One region of the Anaerobacillus sp. genome, then DNA from elsewhere that is predicted to be linked to it. Evidence: riboswitches for the same ligand, from Rfam matches in the RefSeq annotation. Region 1 holds a riboswitch; each other region holds the start of a gene.

The links. A riboswitch is a leader RNA that binds a small molecule or an ion and turns the genes downstream of it on or off. The one in region 1 is predicted to bind cyclic di-GMP.
Region 2: it holds a riboswitch for cyclic di-GMP, as region 1 does, so the genes downstream of both, ACK4M9_RS11070 (hypothetical protein) here and ACK4M9_RS04715 (anti-repressor SinI family protein) in region 1, are expected to answer to the same signal.
Region 3: it holds a riboswitch for cyclic di-GMP, as region 1 does, so the genes downstream of both, ACK4M9_RS17855 (Ig-like domain-containing protein) here and ACK4M9_RS04715 (anti-repressor SinI family protein) in region 1, are expected to answer to the same signal.

The regions. Positions count from the first base shown of each region.
Region 1 is NZ_JBKBWN010000003.1:115,534-124,844, forward strand. Features, by position in the region: gene ACK4M9_RS04680 (asparagine synthase-related protein) at 1-827, shown strand, start outside; gene ACK4M9_RS04685 (paeninodin family lasso peptide) at 833-1,000, shown strand; gene ACK4M9_RS04690 (aldolase) at 1,067-2,002, shown strand; gene ACK4M9_RS04695 (lasso peptide biosynthesis PqqD family chaperone) at 1,999-2,295, shown strand; gene ACK4M9_RS04700 (lasso peptide biosynthesis B2 protein) at 2,302-2,790, shown strand; gene ACK4M9_RS04705 (nucleotidyltransferase domain-containing protein) at 2,780-3,949, shown strand; gene ACK4M9_RS04710 (ABC transporter ATP-binding protein) at 3,962-5,773, shown strand; gene ACK4M9_RS04715 (anti-repressor SinI family protein) at 6,783-6,905, opposite strand; cyclic di-GMP riboswitch class I at 6,938-7,024, opposite strand; gene ACK4M9_RS04720 (MBL fold metallo-hydrolase) at 7,514-8,653, shown strand; gene ACK4M9_RS04725 (S8 family peptidase) at 8,761-9,311, shown strand, end outside.
Region 2 is NZ_JBKBWN010000006.1:242,816-247,691, forward strand. Features, by position in the region: gene ACK4M9_RS11060 (cupin domain-containing protein) at 1-291, opposite strand, end outside; gene ACK4M9_RS11065 (CBS domain-containing protein) at 507-3,101, shown strand; cyclic di-GMP riboswitch class I at 3,203-3,290, shown strand; gene ACK4M9_RS11070 (hypothetical protein) at 3,351-3,662, shown strand; gene wrbA (NAD(P)H:quinone oxidoreductase) at 3,834-4,445, opposite strand; gene ACK4M9_RS11080 (MarR family winged helix-turn-helix transcriptional regulator) at 4,594-4,876, opposite strand, start outside.
Region 3 is NZ_JBKBWN010000015.1:36,468-41,343, reverse strand. Features, by position in the region: gene ACK4M9_RS17855 (Ig-like domain-containing protein) at 72-3,152, opposite strand; cyclic di-GMP riboswitch class I at 3,405-3,499, opposite strand; gene ACK4M9_RS17850 (hypothetical protein) at 3,586-4,179, opposite strand; gene ACK4M9_RS17845 (TetR/AcrR family transcriptional regulator) at 4,562-4,876, opposite strand, start outside.

The DNA.
Region 1 (9,311 bases):
AGCAAGGTATAAAGGTTCTATTAAATGGAGCAAGAGGCAATCACTCAATTTCTTGGGGCTCGTTGTCGATAACTCTAGACTATTATGCAAATTTATTTAAAAAGCTTCGATTTTTCAAGCTTTATAATCAACTTAATTTGTATTGTAACAATTATAGTACTGGGAAGTCAGTCATGATTCCTGCTGTTGCAAGATTAGCTTTTTCTCAACTGATAAATAAAAATAAGGAAGAGGAAGTTAGGCCACCTTTGTTAATTAATTCAACTTTTGCAATTAAAACTAAGGTATTTGAGAAGCTTCAGCAATATGGTATGGACCAGTATGGTAATTTCTATAATCAAACCGATTATAGAAAAAGTCATTTTGAGCAGCTTCATACTTGGAATAAAACAGGTGTAGCTACAACGAAATTATCTTTACGCTATTCTTTATGGGATAGAGATCCTTCAAATGATATTCGTGTGATAAGTTTCTGCTTAGCAGTTCCTGAAGAGCAATATTCAATTGAAGGATTGGATCGATCCTTAGTACGTAGGGCAACCAAGGGTTACCTTCCTGATAAAGTTCGGATGAATTACAAAGTTCGTGGTGTACAATCAGCAGATTTAATTAATCGAATGTTACCTGTTTGGAATGTATTTATTGAGGAAATCGAGATGCTCACCAGGGACTCTATGATGTCAGAAATTTTAAATGTTAAATTAATTAAGGATGCACTAAAGGCTATAAAAGAGCCACGCCCTGATTTAGTATTTGAAAGCGATTTTAGAATATTAACTAGGAGTTTAGTAATATATCGATTTATAAAAGATCTTGAAAGGAGGTGATAATTATGAAAAAAACTTGGAAGCAACCTGAACTAAAAGCTCTTAACGTAGGTATGACAATGGGTGGAGCTGGTGAAGCTCAAGCTGATAGCTATTGTACTAGTCAACATCCAACCATTGATCCAGATGGAAAGATTAACAAGGCTTGTGCAAACCCAGACTTATTAAGTTAATTTATTTAAAAAAACGCCCTTATATTCTAAAACTATAAGGGCTTTAAAAAAATAGGAGACTAGATAATGAAAGAAAAGTATATGAGTTTTTATCAAGCTTTCGGGCTAAATATTCTAAGTGAATTAGTGCTTCCTGAACTGTCATTGATAGCTGATGAGCAAAAAATATGTGATATTGAGATAATTAAAGCTGATTTGAAGAACATGTGGGAGGAATTGAGTGAAGGTACAGAAGACTATTTTTTATATCAAAAGAATCTAATCATGTTTCGCATGCCAGGAACAGCTATTTTCTCAATAGAAAATGGAAACACAATCTACGTATCACCATTTGAGGAAGCACAAGAAGGCCATATCCGCTTATATCTTCTCGGAACATGCATGGGTGCTATTTTAATGCAGCGTAAAATTCTGCCATTGCACGGTAGTGCCGTAGCTATTAATGGAAAGGTGTATGCCATCGTCGGTGATTCAGGTGCTGGCAAATCGACGCTAGCTTCCGCTTTTTTAAGTAGGGGTTATCAGTTACTAAGTGATGATGTTATACCCGTTTCCTTTAACGAAGTTAACATTCCAATAGTAACACCGGCGTACCCACAGCAGAAGTTATGGATTGAGAGTTTAGATGCATTTGGAATGCAATCCGATCTTTACAGGCCAATAATTGATCGTGAGACGAAGTTTGCCATCCCAGTTTCGGATCACTTTGTAAATGAGGCCCTGCCACTAGCTGGAATTATTGAATTAACCAAAACGGAAAGCAGCGAGATTGATATTAAACCTATTAAGGACCTTCAACGCTTCCATACTTTATATTACCATACGTACCGTAATTTTTTCATTAGCCCTCTTGGTTTGATGGAGTGGCATTTTAACACTTCAGCTAAGATGTTAAATAAACTTGAAATGTATCAGATTAAGAGGCCGATTTCTAAATTTACGGCCCACGATCTAACTGAAGTGATCCTTTCTACTATTACTAAGGAGGTAAGTGTTGGATGATTAAAAATCAAATAGTTTCTTTGAGTAATACTGTGTGCCAAGGCACTGGCAATATCGTCAGTGATATGGACGGTGAAAAAGTGATGTTAAGCATTGCCAAGGGGAAATACTATAATTTAGGTGATATTGGTGGTGAAATCTGGGAGCTAATTCAAACTCCTATCCCAATTGAAGAGGTGATAGCTACACTTACTTCTCTATATGATGTAGAACAATCGATGTGCCAAGAGCAAGTATTATCTTTTCTTGGATTATTGGCCGAAGAAGGATTAATTGAAGTTAAAGAATTATAGGGGATTATTTACATGTTAAATAAGCTAAAGATATTTTTAAAGTTTGATAGAAAAACAAAGTTATTGCTATTAGAAGCGTATCTAAATTTAGCATGGGCGCGATTTTTGAAGCTGCTACCCTTCGCTAAGCTTGCCCCTTCATTAGGCAAACAAATGGAAGAAACCTCGTCGACACTGATAAATGCTAACAAAGAAACGCTGAGAAGTGTGTCAAATGCGATCCATATGATGAGCAAATATACATTTTGGGAAAGTCAATGCCTTGTAAAAGCTATTGCCGCAATGAAAATGTTAGAAAAACGTGGGATTGAAAGCACTCTTTATTTGGGAACCGCTAAAGATGAAAAAGGAATGCTTATCGCACATGCCTGGCTGCGCAGTGGACCATTCTATGTTTCCGGTTCTGAAGGCATGGAAAAATTTACGGTTGTTAGTAAATTTGCTAAGAAAATGACAGAGTCACAAACTAAAGGGGTAAACGATAATGGTGGATAATCTCTCTTTAAATACAACAACTATACCAAAGGAATTATCCCTCATCTTAGATTTGTTAAAAAAAGAAGAAGGTCAAAAGGCAGCATTCGAAGGTATTGACTGGGATTTGTTGATTAAGCTTTCCATTCATCATCGTCTCTATCCCATTCTCTACTCAAAACTTAAACAGGTGGATTGCCCCTATATTCCGAATTATGTCATTCAAACGCTAAGCAACCATTATAAGAGGAATACATTTCAAATGCTTCATCTATGCGGAGAAATGCAAACGGTTAGCGAACTGTTTTTGAAGCAAGATATTCGTCTTATTTTCTTAAAGGGTCCAGTACTAGCACAGTCGTTATATGGTGACCTATCGCTTCGTACTTCATGTGATCTAGATTTTCTCATTCCTATTGAAAAGCTTGACGAAGCAGAAGCGCTTCTAGTTGATCTTGGTTACGAGAAGGATGATTACATTAAGACGGTACTTAACGATTGGCGCTGGCGGCATCATCATGTTACATACTATCATGCTCAGAAGGGGATTAAACTAGAAATTCACTGGCGTTTACACCCTGGTCCAGGGAAAGAACAAACCTTTGATGAGCTATGGAAGCATAAATGTACGAGTACTTTAACAACAAAACCTGTTTATTATTTAGGGAAAGAAGATTTATTTCTCTTTCTTATTACACATGGCGCTCGTCATGGTTGGTCGCGTTTGCGGTGGTTGCAGGATATTCATCAACTTCTACAACAAGATTTAAACATTAGCAGACTAGCTCAAATACTTACGAAATACCAATATCAACAAGTGGCAGGGAAAGCTATTATTTTAGCATCACAGTTGTTTAATACTATCCTCACTCGAGAAGTGGAACAGCTAATCCATGGTGAACGACCAAAGAAGTTAGCTCAGGATACAATGTTTTATCTAGAAAAAATGGTGAATTTGCATACAGATCCTGTTCCTGAAGATGTGTCCCGTTATCATAAAAGGTACTTATTTTCCTTAATGTCATTTCAGCAAAAAATGTTATTTATTTTAAGTTTTCTGTATCCTTATCCGGAGGATGCTGAAACATTACCATTACCGAAAAAATTACATTTATTATATTTTCCACTACGTCCTTTTTTATGGGTCTGGCGAAAAACGAGGAAGCATGCGTTATCTTAGGAGGCAATAAAAATGAAACACATTGTTTACTTTTTAAAACAAATCCATGCCTATGCTGGTAAAATTCTTTATATTAACCTCCTAGCGATGCTGTTTATTAGCTTACTAGATGGAGTTGGGATATTACTATTAATCCCAATGATAAGTATGAGTGGGCTTGTTGATATTGATGCCACTGGAACACCATTAGTAGGTATTTTTGATTTTCTCCAGTCAATTCCAGTTTCAGTAGGGTTGCCTGTCATCCTCGGGATATTCGTCCTTATAGTTATAGGTCAAAATTTACTCCAACGACAGATAGCTATAAAAGGATCTATCATTCAACACGGTTTTTTTAGACATCTTCGGATGAAAACGTATGAAGCTTTACTCCATGCGAATTGGAATTTTTTCATAAAGAATAGGAAATCTGATTTGGTCCATTTAATGTCTGCTGAAATTGCTCGTGCCAGTGCTGGTACTCACTCCTTCTTACAATTTCTTGCTTCGTTAATTTTTACATGTATCCAAATTATTTTAGCTTTTTGGTTGTCACCAACGATTACAGGATTTGTCTTAGCTTCTGGGTTAATTCTTCTCTTATTTAACCGCAAGTTTTTAAAACGATCTTTAGAGCTTGGAAACCGCCAATTTACGCTTGGGAAAAGTTATTTAGGTGGAATAACAGATCAAATTAATGGAATTAAAGATATTAAAAGTAATACATTAGAAGAAACAAGAATGCAGTGGTTTCATAAGGTCACGAAAAGCATGGAAGAAGAACAAATTGAGTATACGAGGTTAAAAACAAAATCACAATTGTACTATAAAATAGCTTCATCTGTTTTAATTGCAGGTTTTATATTTTTAGCAGTTAACCTGTTTAACGCTCAAGTTGCTCAGCTAATGCTAATTATCGTTATTTTTTCTAGGCTATGGCCAAGAGTGGCTGGCATCCAAGCTTCTTTAGAACAAATTGCCACAACGATCCCAGCGTTAAAAGCAGTGATAGCGTTGCAAGAGGAGTGTAAGATTGCAAGAGAATTTACAATGAATGAAGAAAATATCCATCCTCTAAAGATTAATAGGGGGATGGAGTGTAGAGATATCTCTTTCCGCTACAACCCTAAAGAATATAAATACGCCCTAAAAAACATCAACATCTTCGTCCCTGCCAATCAAATGACCGCGGTCGTCGGCCCATCTGGAGCAGGGAAGAGTACACTTATTGATTTGTTAATGGGGCTAAATCAACCTGAAAGTGGAGAACTGCTTATCGATGGGGTTCCGTTAACAAGCGAGAATCTGATTTCATTAAGAAGAGCGATCTCCTACGTTCCACAAGATCCATTTCTTTTCAATGAAAGTATTCGTGAGAATTTGCAATTAGTTGCACCGGATGCAAGTGAAGCAGAAATGTGGGAAGCGTTGGAATTTTCTTCAGCTGCTGAATTTGTTCATAAGTTACCACAAGGACTTGATACACTAATTGGTGACCGTGGCATTCGCTTGTCAGGTGGGGAGAGGCAACGGATTGTTTTAGCTAGGGCAATTTTACGTAAGCCATCGATTCTTGTATTAGATGAGGCGACAAGTGCGTTAGATACAGAAAACGAGTCAAAAATCCAAGAGGCGTTAGAAAGACTAAAAGGAAAGATGACAATTGTAGTGATCGCACACCGCTTATCAACAATTCGTAATGCCGATCAAGTAGTTGTCTTAAATGAAGGTGAGATTATTCAGCAAGGTGGATTTAGCCAACTTGCCAAGGAAAAGCGCAGTATGTTTAGCAATTTACTTAGTAAGCAAATGGAACTAGTCCATTCACAAGAGGCTGGGACATAAGTAGAATACTCTCGCTTCAAAATTTGGAAATAGAAAATGCATGAAATCATGGTTTGAAACTGATTTCATGCATTTTATTCTGAATGAAGTTTTCTACAACAGCCTTGGTTTTTAGCTGGTTTAGATCCCAAGCCAATCGGAAATTTAAAATATGTTGTGAGGTTATCCAACTATATCTACCGTAGCAAAGATGTTTTTCGTGCTAATACCTTTAACAAGAAGAGCCAGGTTCGGACAGGGTTATGCTCAGAAGAAGAAAAGTAGTCTGAACTTGAGCCGAGTTCGGACCTGATTAGGCCTAGAAGAAGGAAAGTAGTCTGAAGAAGAGACAGGTTCGGACAGGGTTATGCTTAGAAGAAGAAAAGTAGTCTGAACCTGAGCCAAGTTCGGACTTGATAAGGCTTAGAAGAAGAAAAGTAGTCTGAACTTGAGCCGAGTTCGGACCTGATTAGGCCTAGAAGAAGGAAAGTAGTCTGAAGCAGAGCCAGGTTCGGACAGGGTTATGCTCAGAAGAAGAAAAGTAGTCCGAACCTGAGCCGAGTTCGAACCTGATAAGGCTTAGAAAAAGGAAAGTAGTCTTAAGTAGAGCCAGGTTCAGACATGAGCGCTTTTCGAATATGATAAGCAGCTTTTTTATAGTATTTGATTCTTGTCTGATTATCAAGACAGTCTTTATAAAGGTGATAATTATAGACGTATAAACAGCGATGATAGGTCCTTTTTGTTTTTTTGATCAAACTTTTTGAAAAAAAAGAACATTCTGAAGACCTCCTCTTGTTGAGCGTTTTCCTAGTGAGTCAAGGTAATCAATAGCCAACAACATAAATGGATGTTTGGTTAACGTACTTTTTCCTTAATTTCTATTTATGCATTTGGCTTTGGGATTATCCTTGCCAACTCAAAATAACTGAAAAGAAAAAAGTGATTGCTCTATAAAAGAAGCAACCACTTTATATTTTCTGTTATTGGTTTTATGTATTTGTAAGCACTGAGACGATTTTTTACTTTCCTAATATCTTTTGTGCATCAAGAGGAACTCCATTATTTCATCCGTACTAATTCCAATCACCATCGCCTCTTTGATTAATTCTACCCATTCCTGATCCAAGTTTTCAAATGAAATGTGCTCCAAGCAAAGTTCCCTCCTAAAATACTTTCCGTACCCCAAGCAGTCCAGCCGTCATGGTTGAAACCAACTTTAGACCTGTGACTTTGCGTCCCTATCTTTCAATAGATTTGCCTTTTATTGAAAATTTAGAAAAATTAGTGTATTTTTTATTATTCTTTCATCTACTATTGTAGTATAAGGCTCGAACTAGTTTTTTTGTGTAGAATCGTGGAAGAATTTTCAAATTTCATATGACAAAATAAGGTAAAAAAATCCTGTTTCAATAGGTCTTTACACCTAGTTATCGACAATTGTTAACTCCTATTTTATTGAATGTTCTGAAAATAGATATATCGCCAATATCGTATGTTTAAAAAAATGAAAAATAACAAATTTATTGTCGAAAACTTCTTATAGGAAATGGATCGATTGTAAAATTTTATAAACATATTTTAGGACAAAGGACTCAATAATAGAAGAGCGAAAGAAAACACCTAACATTACATTATAATTAGTGCGAAAAATTTAAGATTTTTAGAACTTTGTAGAAAAAATCTAATTATTATTAACTAACTTTTTTAATTGTTTTTTGTTATTCTAGTAAAAGCTGTTTTATTGAATGAAAGGGGAAGATGGAAATTTTATTTAGTAGTCAATTTTTAAAAGTTAGAGCTAAATTGATGATAGTTTCATTTGTTCTTTGTATTGTTTTAGTAGGTTGTAGTGATCTTCCAGAAAATGTAACTTTGACGAATGAAACTACTGTTTCGGGTGAAGCGACGATTCATTTTATCGATGTTGGCCAAGGGGATGCGACGCTTTTACAAGGACCTAATTTTACGGTGTTAATTGATGCAGGGCGGCATGACCGAAATGATGTTGTTCCTTATTTAACATCTGTTGGTGTGAAAGAATTGGATTTGCTTATTGGAACACACCCGCATGCTGATCACATTGGACAAATGGATAAAGTGATGCAAGCTTTTCCTGTGAAGGAGGTCTGGATGAGTGGCGACTCTCATACTTCAAAAATTTTTGAACGTGTCCTTAATGCGATTTTTGAGCACGAGGTTGAATACTATGAGCCAAGAGCTGGTGAGCAATTTGACATTGGTTCATTACATATACGTGTAGTTAATCCAGTCGAGCTAACAGGAGACCTTCATGATGGTAGCATTAGTTTAGTTGCCACTTACGGTGACATTTCGATATTGTTGACTGGAGACGCTGAAAAGCAAACAGAAGCCGCGATGCTAGACAGAAAAGAAGCGATCAATGCCCATATCTTTCAGTTAGGACATCATGGCTCGAGCACTTCTAGTACAGAAAAGTTTGTGAAGGAAGTGAATCCTGAAATTGTCATTTATTCAGCAGGTGCTGATAATTCCTACGGACATCCACATCAAGAAGTAATTGAACTGTTTAGTACCTTGCACATTCCAATGTATGGAACGATCAAAAATGGAACAATTGTCATTTCAACTGATGGTCTTGCCTATACAATAAATGCTGATCAATTGACGAGTAAGGAGCGAAAAACTGAACTAGATCAGTCACAACAAAAGCCTGAGATAGCAACATCTTCGTGTTTAGATATAAACAACGCTTCTATTGAAGAGTTATTAAAAATTACTCATATTGGCAAGGAACGTGCCGAGCAATTAATAAATTTACGTCCATTTAAATCAATTGATGAACTTAGTCGGATTAATGGAATTGGAGAAGGAAGATTGAAGGATATTAAGGCTGAGGGGTTGGCGTGTGTTCGTTGATCACGTTGTGAAATCAAAGAGCACTGATTTGCTCGTTGATTTCTACATTAAATTTAAAAGTAGGTGCATCCTAATTGTATTGAAGAATACGTTAGGAGGTCGTTAATATGCGTCGTTTAGCAACGATGTTTAGTATTGTTATGATAGGTGTAATTGCAATTTGGTATGCCAATGATCATGAAACTGAGGAGTATCATGGGCAAAGTCAGATGGTAATGATGCAGCAAAAAGCGCTCGATCAAGTAATGGCAAAGGATTTATCGTTAACTACATCAATGTTTATTGATCAGCTGAAAAATCAGCTACTTCGCTGGGGGGAACAGGATTTCTCTAATGAAGAACTTTACGAAAAGTTCCAAGAAGAAATGATTAATCATCATCATTTTGAGGCGTTTGCGATTATGAATGATGGCCAAATTGAACATATGGCTGGAGAACTTCATGAGCAAGATTTACAAAACCTTAGTCATACAAACAAGGGCTTAGAGAGCTCAGATCCTTATACAAAAAACGGAAATGAATATATGCTCGTTGGCTGCACTGCTGCTAACGGTAAAAAAGTGGTAGGAGAAGTGAATTTATCATTCGTAAAAAAATATGTTCGAGATTTAGCGCATGTCGTTGACGCTAATGGGAATTTTTTTATCGGTGGGGAACA
Region 2 (4,876 bases), on a different contig from region 1:
GTTTACCTTTACAATGACAATACTCGAATTCTCAATTGCTTCAAACTCATGATCGTCTTCAACTTCGAACTTCCCTAATATTCCAGGAGCTAACACTTCTTCGTTATTACCACTACGGAAATAAACTTTACCCTCATTCACGATAATAATCGCTTCACAAGGTGCCAAATGGCGAGGGATCTTTTCGCCTTGTTTTAATTGAAGATTCATCACAATTCCGCTGTCAAACTCCAGTAACATTCGCTTTGCAACCGGCTCATTATAAAGACTTGGATAATTAATGACTTTCATCTATACTCCTCTTTTCTATTCATAGTTAGCACTTACTATCTTAGGTAAATAATATAATAAACTTACGTTAAAATCAGTGAGAACTGTCACAAAATGCTATTACCTTTATGCCATTTTAAGGCGATTTAACAAGCATTGTTCCTCCCAATCGCTACCATTTTTTTATGTAATTTGTTAAGATTACAATATGATTTTATAAAAATGGAGGTCATCCCTTGCAAGTAATCTTATCGCATATTAATTTAGACTTTGACGGCCTTGCTTCGATGGTCGCTGCAAAAAAACTTTATCCAAAAGCGAAATTGGTTTTACCAACAAAGCATGGGAAATCAGTACAACGTTTTTTGGCGATTTACCGTGATACCTTTGACTTTTACAATCCTACTCAGATTGATTGGGACTCTGTCACAGGCATTATTCTCGTCGATATCGCCTCTCTGCAAAGAATCGGAGAAGTAGCGAATTTCATCGATGAAGACGTTAATTTTATTATTTACGACCATCACCAACCTAATCCCGGTAATGTTCCTGCAAAAGATGGGATTATCGACATTGTTGGTGCTACGATAACGTTATTAATTGAAGAACTTATTAAGAAACAGGCGCCCATATCGTCGTTTGAAGCAACCATTTTTGCGCTTGGGCTTTATACAGATACAGGAGCATTTACATATCTGAATACGACGTCAAGAGATTTGAAGGTGGGAGCCTATCTTTTAGAATGTGGAGCAAACCTTCAACTTGTTTCTAAATTTTCAGTATCTCCACTTCAAGAAGAAGAACAAAATTTACTTCATTGTTTAATCCAACAAAGTGAAGAACATTACTTTGATGGTGTTGATATACTAATCGCTTATCATCAACAAGATGAGTATACAGGGGGATTAGCCCTGCTTGCTAGAAAAGCCTTAGAAATGACGGGTACCGATGCTTTAATTTTTGTTGTTGAAATGGGAAAACGCACATTTATCGTCGGAAGATCGACCTCAGACCGAATTGACGTTCTACCAGTCATTAAGCTCTTAGGCGGCGGTGGTCATCAAAAGGCAGCTTCAGCTATGGTGAAAAACGGTAATTTTCAACAGATATTAGCAACGGTCAGAAATCATATACATGAGCTAGTTAAACCTTCACTAATTGCCAGGGATATTATGTCAAGTCCTGTAAAAGTCATCTCTACCGCTACCTCAATCGAAGAAGCTGCTAAAATGATGCTACGCTATGGTCATACTGGCTTTCCTGTGTTAGAAGACGGCAAGTTAGTCGGAATTATCTCTAGACGAGACATTGATAAGGCAAAACACCACGGCTTAGGCCATGCACCAGTCAAAGGATATATGAGCACAGAGCCTTCAACGATCCACTCAAAAATGTCATTAGAAGAGGTACAAAATTTAATGATAGAAAAAAATGTTGGCAGACTTCCAGTCCTTGAAGACCAACAGCTTATCGGTATTATTTCTAGAACGAATGTAATCGAAGCTCTTCATGGCGAGAAAATTAAAGTAGGACAAGTTTTAGCGAAAATAAAGCCGCTAGAAATATCTCTCGTCGAACGGATGGAAAAATTGCTTCCATCAAGTATTTACGATCTATTAAGGGAAATTGGTGACCAAGCTGATCAATTAAATTATCGTGCATTTATGATAGGCGGCATTGTTCGTGATTTGATCATCGGTCGAAAAAATGAAGATATCGATATTGTCGTAGAAGGAGAAGGAATTTCTTTTGCAAGATTATTAGCAAATTCTTTAGGTGGAAGTGTTCGTATTCACGAAAAATTTGGTACTGCTACATGGAAACACCCCTCAGGGTTAAAAATCGATATTACATCGGCACGAACCGAATATTATGATTATCCAGCCGCTTTACCAACGGTTGAAATGTCTAGCTTACGAGAAGACCTATTCCGCCGTGATTTTACGATTAATGCCATGGCATTACAAATTAATAGGCAGGATTTTGGCAAGCTAATTGACTTTTTTCATGGCTATCGTGATATAAAGGCAAAGAAGGTTAAAATCCTTTACAATCTCAGCTTCGTAGAAGATCCGACAAGAATATTACGAGCGGTTCGTTTCGAACAACGTTTTGGCTTTAAAATGGATAAGCAAACATTAGAATTAGCCGTTACTTCTGTAGATAAGATTGTCTCGACCTCTAAGCCGAGACTTGCGCATGAATTAAAAATAATGTTAATGGAAGAGTACCCAGTGGAATCTCTAATCCGTTTACAACAATTAGGTGTCCTAAATTATTTGATCGGGCCCAATTTGTGTAATGATGAAATCATCCAGTTATTAAAGGAATTTCATTCGTTAATGAGTGACGTAACCGTTTCCCTTCAAAGCAACAGCCAATATAATTCGAATAGTTGGATTTGTTACCTAGCGATATTATTTTATAGGAAAGAAAAAGGGCACCATCTAGTTAAGGAATTTGCTCTTAATAACGAGCAATTACGTGTCCTAGAAGAGATTTACGAGCTAGTTACGACTAAACAAGCTATTCCTACAGGTATGCAGCTCGGAAATATTCATAAACAATTTAAGAATTATACCCCAGAATCTCTTGTATGCTACTCCTTGTTATCAAGTCAGCCTAACGATTTTCTGGAGTTAATTAAGAAATACATTACTATTAGAGTAGCCATGCCAAAGTTGATTGATGGTGATGATTTAAAGGCCCTAAACCTCCCGCCAAGTCCTCTTTACAGTAAAATTTTACTTGAAATTGAATGTGCTTATTTAAATAAGGAGATTTCTACCAAGGAAGATGCTTTATTATTCGTGACACGTAACTTTCTATAAGACCACCATTTCGAAACCATTTTAATAAGGCAAAGGGAATAAATGTTCAGCCCTTTGCCTTATTTACTTTTGTCCACAAACATAATTATAATGTTAATAAGTATAGATAAAGGCAAACTTATTGAAAAATAAGGACGCAAAGCTAAAGGGACTAATGATCGAATAGATCAAAGTCAGCCAGTTACCTAAACAAATCTATTTACACTAGCTTGTCTATACGGATACTTATCTTATGAAGGGGTAATGCATATGAGTAGATTTCGTGATTTACAAGCGACACTTGATAAATTTGAACAAATGATGAGGAACTTACCTGATAATACTAGTTCATTACCAGAATTCATCAACTATTTAAGAGGTTTTTTACGAGTGAGGGATCCTAAGTTCTCGTTGCCTTCTGCAGAAATAATGACAATAATAAAAAAAGAAAAACCAACAATTTTTCACCTTCTAAAAATCCAAGCTACAAACAACCCTTCCTTACTATTATTGACTGAGTTAGAAATTGATTATGATAAAGCGGTTGAAAGGTTAGAAGCTTTACGGAGCAAGTTACGATAGAAAAACGCAGAGCATACGTGGAGCTAGACATACATTAATAAAAAACGCATATACTTTCTTTTCTTAAAAAATAAAAGTATCAGACCTACTCTAAAGAATTAAAGCCCCATTCTTTAAAACTAAAGGTCTGATACTTTTTTTGTGTAAACTATTATCACCAATTCGTCTTTATTATTTTTGCCCTTGTTTTACTAGTTGCGCAATCTCAATCGTACGTTTTGCCTGATGTTTCACTGCGTCTTTCACATCTTCTACCATGTTTCCTTGTTGGTCAACAGTTACACTTGTTCCATAAGGATTACCACCTGAAGCAAAAATGGTTGGATCTGTATATCCTGGTGCTGCTACTATCGCTCCCCAATGATACATTGTTGTGTATAAGGATAAAACAGTTTGTTCCTGTCCACCATGAGAATTTGCAGCACTTGACATCGCACTAACCACCTTATTAGCAAGCTTACCTGCGAACCAAAGCCCACCTGTTGTATCCAAGAATTGTTTCATTTGAGCAGGCATACCACCAAACCTTGTTGGTACGCTGAAGATAATTGCATCAGCCCATTCAAGATCGTCTAATGTAACTTCAGGTACATGTTGAGTTGCTTCAACGTGCGCTTTCCAACTAGGATTACTTTCAATTGCTGATTTTGGTGCTAGTTCTGCTACCTTTAATACTTTTACCTCAGCACCTGCTACTATCGCAGCTTCCTCTGCCCATTGTGCTAACTGGTAGTTTGTACCCGTCGAACTATAATAGATAATTGCTAATTTTACATTTGACATTGTTTATTGCCCCTTCCGATTTTAAATATCGATAAACTTTAATCACTTCCACTTGTAACACGAAATAAAACTTGAATTCAAATATCTTCATTTCAAGATATAACTTATGAAAAAACACTTGGTTTCCCAAGTAACTGTTTTTCCAGTGTTAAAGATTTCTAGCATGATAACCTAGTTTTTTTAAGAGTTCGATCAGTTGTGATTTCTCACTTTCCACTAAACCGCTAAAGATTGCATCAATTGCCTGTTTATGTTTCGGAAATATTTGATCCATTAGTTCTGTTCCTTGCTCAGTAATCACAGCATATGTAACGCGGCGATCCTTTGGGCAAGACTTTCTTAATAACAACTGCTTCTTTTCTAGTTTATCAACTACGTAAGTAATGCTGCCGCTTGAAAGCAGAACTTTTTTCCCGATTTGCTGTATAGGT
Region 3 (4,876 bases), on a different contig from region 1:
CTTAAATATAACTCTATTTTTCTATTAAATCAATAATTTTATTTAAACTCTGTGTCAAAAATCAAAAGTATTTAATACACTTTCACTTGTCTTGTGGCACTAATATTACCTTTTGAATTTTTTGCAGTAACATTAATGAGTGTTTCTTTGCGTTGTTTCGGAATATAAATCGCAAAATTGCCATTAGCGTTGGCCTTAGCTGAATATACCTTCGTACCAATTTTAGCAGTAACAATAGAGGACTTTTCTGCTTTACCAGTAACTGTCGTAGAATAATACCTAACTGGATTTACCACCGGTATATTCGGTGCTACTTTTACTACCTTTACTTTTCTAGCATAGCTAACCGCCCCTGAACTATCTTTTGCAGTAATGGAAAGCGTTGTCTCGGCATTTTGAATTGGAATTGATACTTTGAAGTTACCCTTCACATCTGCTTTACTAGAATACGTTTTTGTTCCGATTTTCACCGAAATAGTAGCATATTTCTCTGTTTTTCCCGTCACTGAAGCGGCTTTATTGTTTACCGCATTGACGACAGGAACATTTGGCGCGACCCTTGTCACCGTTACAGTTCTAGTCGCACTAGTATTCCCTGCAGTATCCTTTGCTGTTACTGAAAGGATAGCTCCAGAATTCTGAACTGGAATGGATAGTTTATAATTACCGTTTTCATCTGCTTTACTTGAATACGTTTTTGTTCCGATTTTTACCGAAACAGTAGCATTTTTTTCTGTTTTACCCGATACAGACGTTGCTTTATTATTAACTGTATTGATGACAGGAACATTTGGCGCGACCCTTGTCACCGTTACAGTTCTAGTCGCACTAGTATTTCCAGCAACGTCTTTCGCTGTAACTGAAATGACCGTTCCAGCATTTTGGATGGGAATGGATAGTTTATAGCTACCAAATTCATCAGCTTTCCCTGAATACGTTTTTGTTCCAATCTTCACGGTAACTGTAGCGGCTTTTTCTGTTTTCCCGGAGATAGTAGAAGTCTTATTCGTTACCCCATTTACCTTTGGAACAGCCGGTGGTATCACATCTTTAACGGTTACGTTCGTTGAAGCACTGATGTTACCCGCAGCGTCTTTGGCAGTTACCTTAATGACCGTACCTGCAACTTGGACAGGGATTTTTATTGAAAAACTACCATTTATATCGGCCTGACCAGTCCCAACAACACTAGTACCAATTTGAACTTGAACAGTTGTCAAAGCTTCAGCCTTACCTGTAACCACATTACTCTTATCCGTCACTGTGTCCACCACTGGCTTTGTAGGGGAAGTAACGTCTTCAACAACTATTTCTGTTTTCGTTTCATTGCCAGCATTATCCTTAGAAATGACGGTTAATTTCGTTCCAGCCAGTTGGCGAGGGATTTCTACCTTAAAGTCCTGGTCTCCTACAACAATAGTTGTTCCGATGAGTAGCCCATCTTTTAATACGTAGATTTCGGCACCTATTTCAGATACACCATAGAGGTATTCGTTACTGTCACCAAATCGATATACATAAAGAGAAGGCGGGGTGACATCTTTCACCTCAACAATTAATGGTTCACTTTTGTTTCCTGACTTATCTATAGCAACTATCTTGATTATTTCCCCTGACTTTTGTGGTTGGATATAGTTTCCAAATTCACCATTGGATTTTGCAGTTTGACGTAATAGTTCAGTAGAACCTGAAGTAACAACAACGGTTGAACCTGGTTCCGCAAGCCCCCTAATAAAATTGACTGCGTCAGTAAATTCCTCAATTAATTCAGGTTTCGCTGGAGGGGTGACATCTCGGACTGTTACTGTAACAACTAAGCTCTTATTTCCATCATCGTCTTCAGCCTGAACCTCTATCGTACTATCAGCACGGAGTGTGCCAGTTCTGATCTTAAATTGGCCGTCTTGATCGGCATTGCCTATAGCAAGCACTTTCCCCGTTGCCATAACAGTAATCTTAACCCCAGGTTCAGCTTTACCCGAGACGTAATCTATCGCATCTGTCACTTCGTCAACAATCGGCGCCTCAGGAGCTGTCTTATCAAGAACAATAGTAGTCAAAGGTTCACTAATTCGGTTATAACTGTCAGTTACAAAAATCGTGAGCTCAGTACCAACTCTTTGGTTTGGAATATCCACTGAAAACGTTCCGTTCTGAATTGAGAATCCCGCCCCTATCTTTCCAGTAGCGTTCCAAACTTCGATTTTGCTATCAGAATCTGTCAGACCAGTAACCACTTGATGATCATCCCCCACCGAATGAACGAATGGCACCGTAAGTTCTCCAAATGGATGCCCGTAATCAAATGGCTTGTAGGCAATCGGATCTATTTTTAACAAGGCTCTAAAATTGGGGTTATCACTTGCATCAATGATGAATTGGTTTGCTTTTGTTATGTCTGTAGTTCCCCAGTAATTATTTGCTCCATCAAAGGTGAGCAGTTTATCACTTTGAAATTTTATAAAAGCATGATCTAATCCGAAAAAGTTATTTCCTGACAATTCAAGGTTTGGACTTTGACAGTCAAGGCTACAACCAATACTAATGTCAGGGAACTTTGCATCACCCGTAATGTTTAAAAACGTATTATTGGTAATTTTTGTATTTTTAGATCCGAGCCAAACATCTACTGTAGCGTTTTGTTGAAATAAATTTCCTGAAATCAGTGGTTCTATTGTTTTCGGGTATGATACAGATATCGAACCATTGGAAAATCTATTATTTTTTAAATAAAGGTTCGCTCCTGTCACCAAAAAGCCACCGTTAAATCCATGAGTTAGATTTGCATTTTCAAGATGGACATAGGTTTCTGGAAAAGATGTGCTTTGAATATAGGCAGTATTAAAATTGATTCGCTCACCTTCTGTCTCTCCACCAATTGCAACCAATTTCCCAGACGTTTGGATCCAGACACCAATTTTACCAACAACAGACACTCCAGGCTCGATCGTTAGCGTGACATTCTTCGGTATTGTAAGGTTTCCTATTAACCTATAAGGTGAGCCTTCTTTGGTCCAAGTCGTGTCCTCATTTAAAAATCCACTGACTACTGTTCCTTCTACTCCTTCTGCATTTATTACATATGGGTAGTGGGGAAAAACAAAAACTAAAATAAGTAACAATTTTACCAATCTCTTTAAATCAATTGACATCCTATTCGCCTCAATTTCAAAACGTTCTACTATATTAATAGTATATTTAATATATCATCATTTACTGATTTTAAATAGAAAATATGAAGAGTAAATTTGGTAGATTTTTGCTAGAAAGTACTAATAGAAAAGAGACAGAATCTAGCCATTTAGATGAGGAACTTATGTAGCTTTTTTATCCTAAGTGCTAAAATTTATTGAAGTATTTTAAATAGGGATTGGAAAAATAATCACCTGTGCACCTGGAAAGGTAATGATAACATTGCCAGTGCTTAACGAATATCTTCTACGATGAAGCCCCTTTAGCTTTGCGTCCCTAAGTTTCCTTAGGTTTGCCTTTTCGGTTAAAAATAATATATCAACTAAACTAGCATTTGGAAATGATGGAAAAGCCTCATATAATTCCCAATTTTCAGTTAATCAAACAGACTAGTTAAAAAATATTACCTAATATTGTTTTAATCGTATTAATTGTAGTTATTGAAAAAGGATTAACCCCCAATAAATTAAATGTAGCACTCATTAAAATTGATAACGATACTACGCCCCAAAACACTCTAATGATCGCAATTTCTCTTTCGTTACTTAAGAACCAAAACAAATACAAGAATGGAACGATACTACTAACCTGCCCAAATACGACACTTAACGTTACGTTAGATGAGAAAATTAGAGCCAGTAGTAAAAAAGGTAAAACTGCAAGAAACATGATAGCTGTGTGTACAACAAAGAACTTCCAGTCTTTATCTATTTTTAAAACCGTGAAAAACAAAAATAGTAATCCTACTACTAAAGCAAAGCTTACAGCAACTAAAGGAATGTTTTTCACTAATCCTGTAAAAAAATCTTTCCAATCTAACTTGTCATTCCAAAAACTAACTGCTCCAATATAAGAATATAGTAGTCCTATTGCTATAGAAGCTGAACCTAATGTTATTGCAGCAGGTCGAAACATTTCATTTACATTAATGTCTGCTATTGATTTTTGACCTCTGAATAATGCCAATAAAAATTTTAAAAATTCCATTTTCTTACCTCCCTAATCATTTCATTTTTTTTTAAACTATTACTGAATATATGCAACCACCTAATGAATTACCACAGAAACTTCTATAGACCCACTCGAAACCATAGTAAACTGTTTTTACAACTAGTTACCAACGATGGTAAGAGTTGTTGTACAGGCATTCAACATTTGGTAGTTAAATATAGTAGTAGAATAACATAATTATACATTTTTATACAATAAATGATATTTTTAGGGGTATACTATTTTTAGATTTTTTTGTTATTACTCACTGGCAATGTCATGATTCCTCGCTCATTAGCTTCCCCTATTGAGAAACATCAACATAAAGCCCCTTCAAATTCTCTGAAGGAGCAGGGGTGAAAAGCATATAAAATTTAAGCTACTCCTGAATGGCATTCAAAAAAAATGTACTTTGGAGATCAATATACTCTTTTAACGATAGCTTATCTTTTAAGTCCCAGCTTCTAAACGCCCACATATGCCCTTGAATGATTAGGTTCCGAGCCAACAAAGAAATATATTCTTCACTTACTATAGCGTTTTCTAGTTGATATGTTCTTTTAAGTACCTTTTTAACAAAATTGAAAAATTCTGCTTCTTTAGAGAGCACATACTCAATATATGTGGCTGGTAATGATTGAAGGTCTCTGTAGATAATTTTGATTTCACCACTTAGTCGATCGATCGCTCTGAA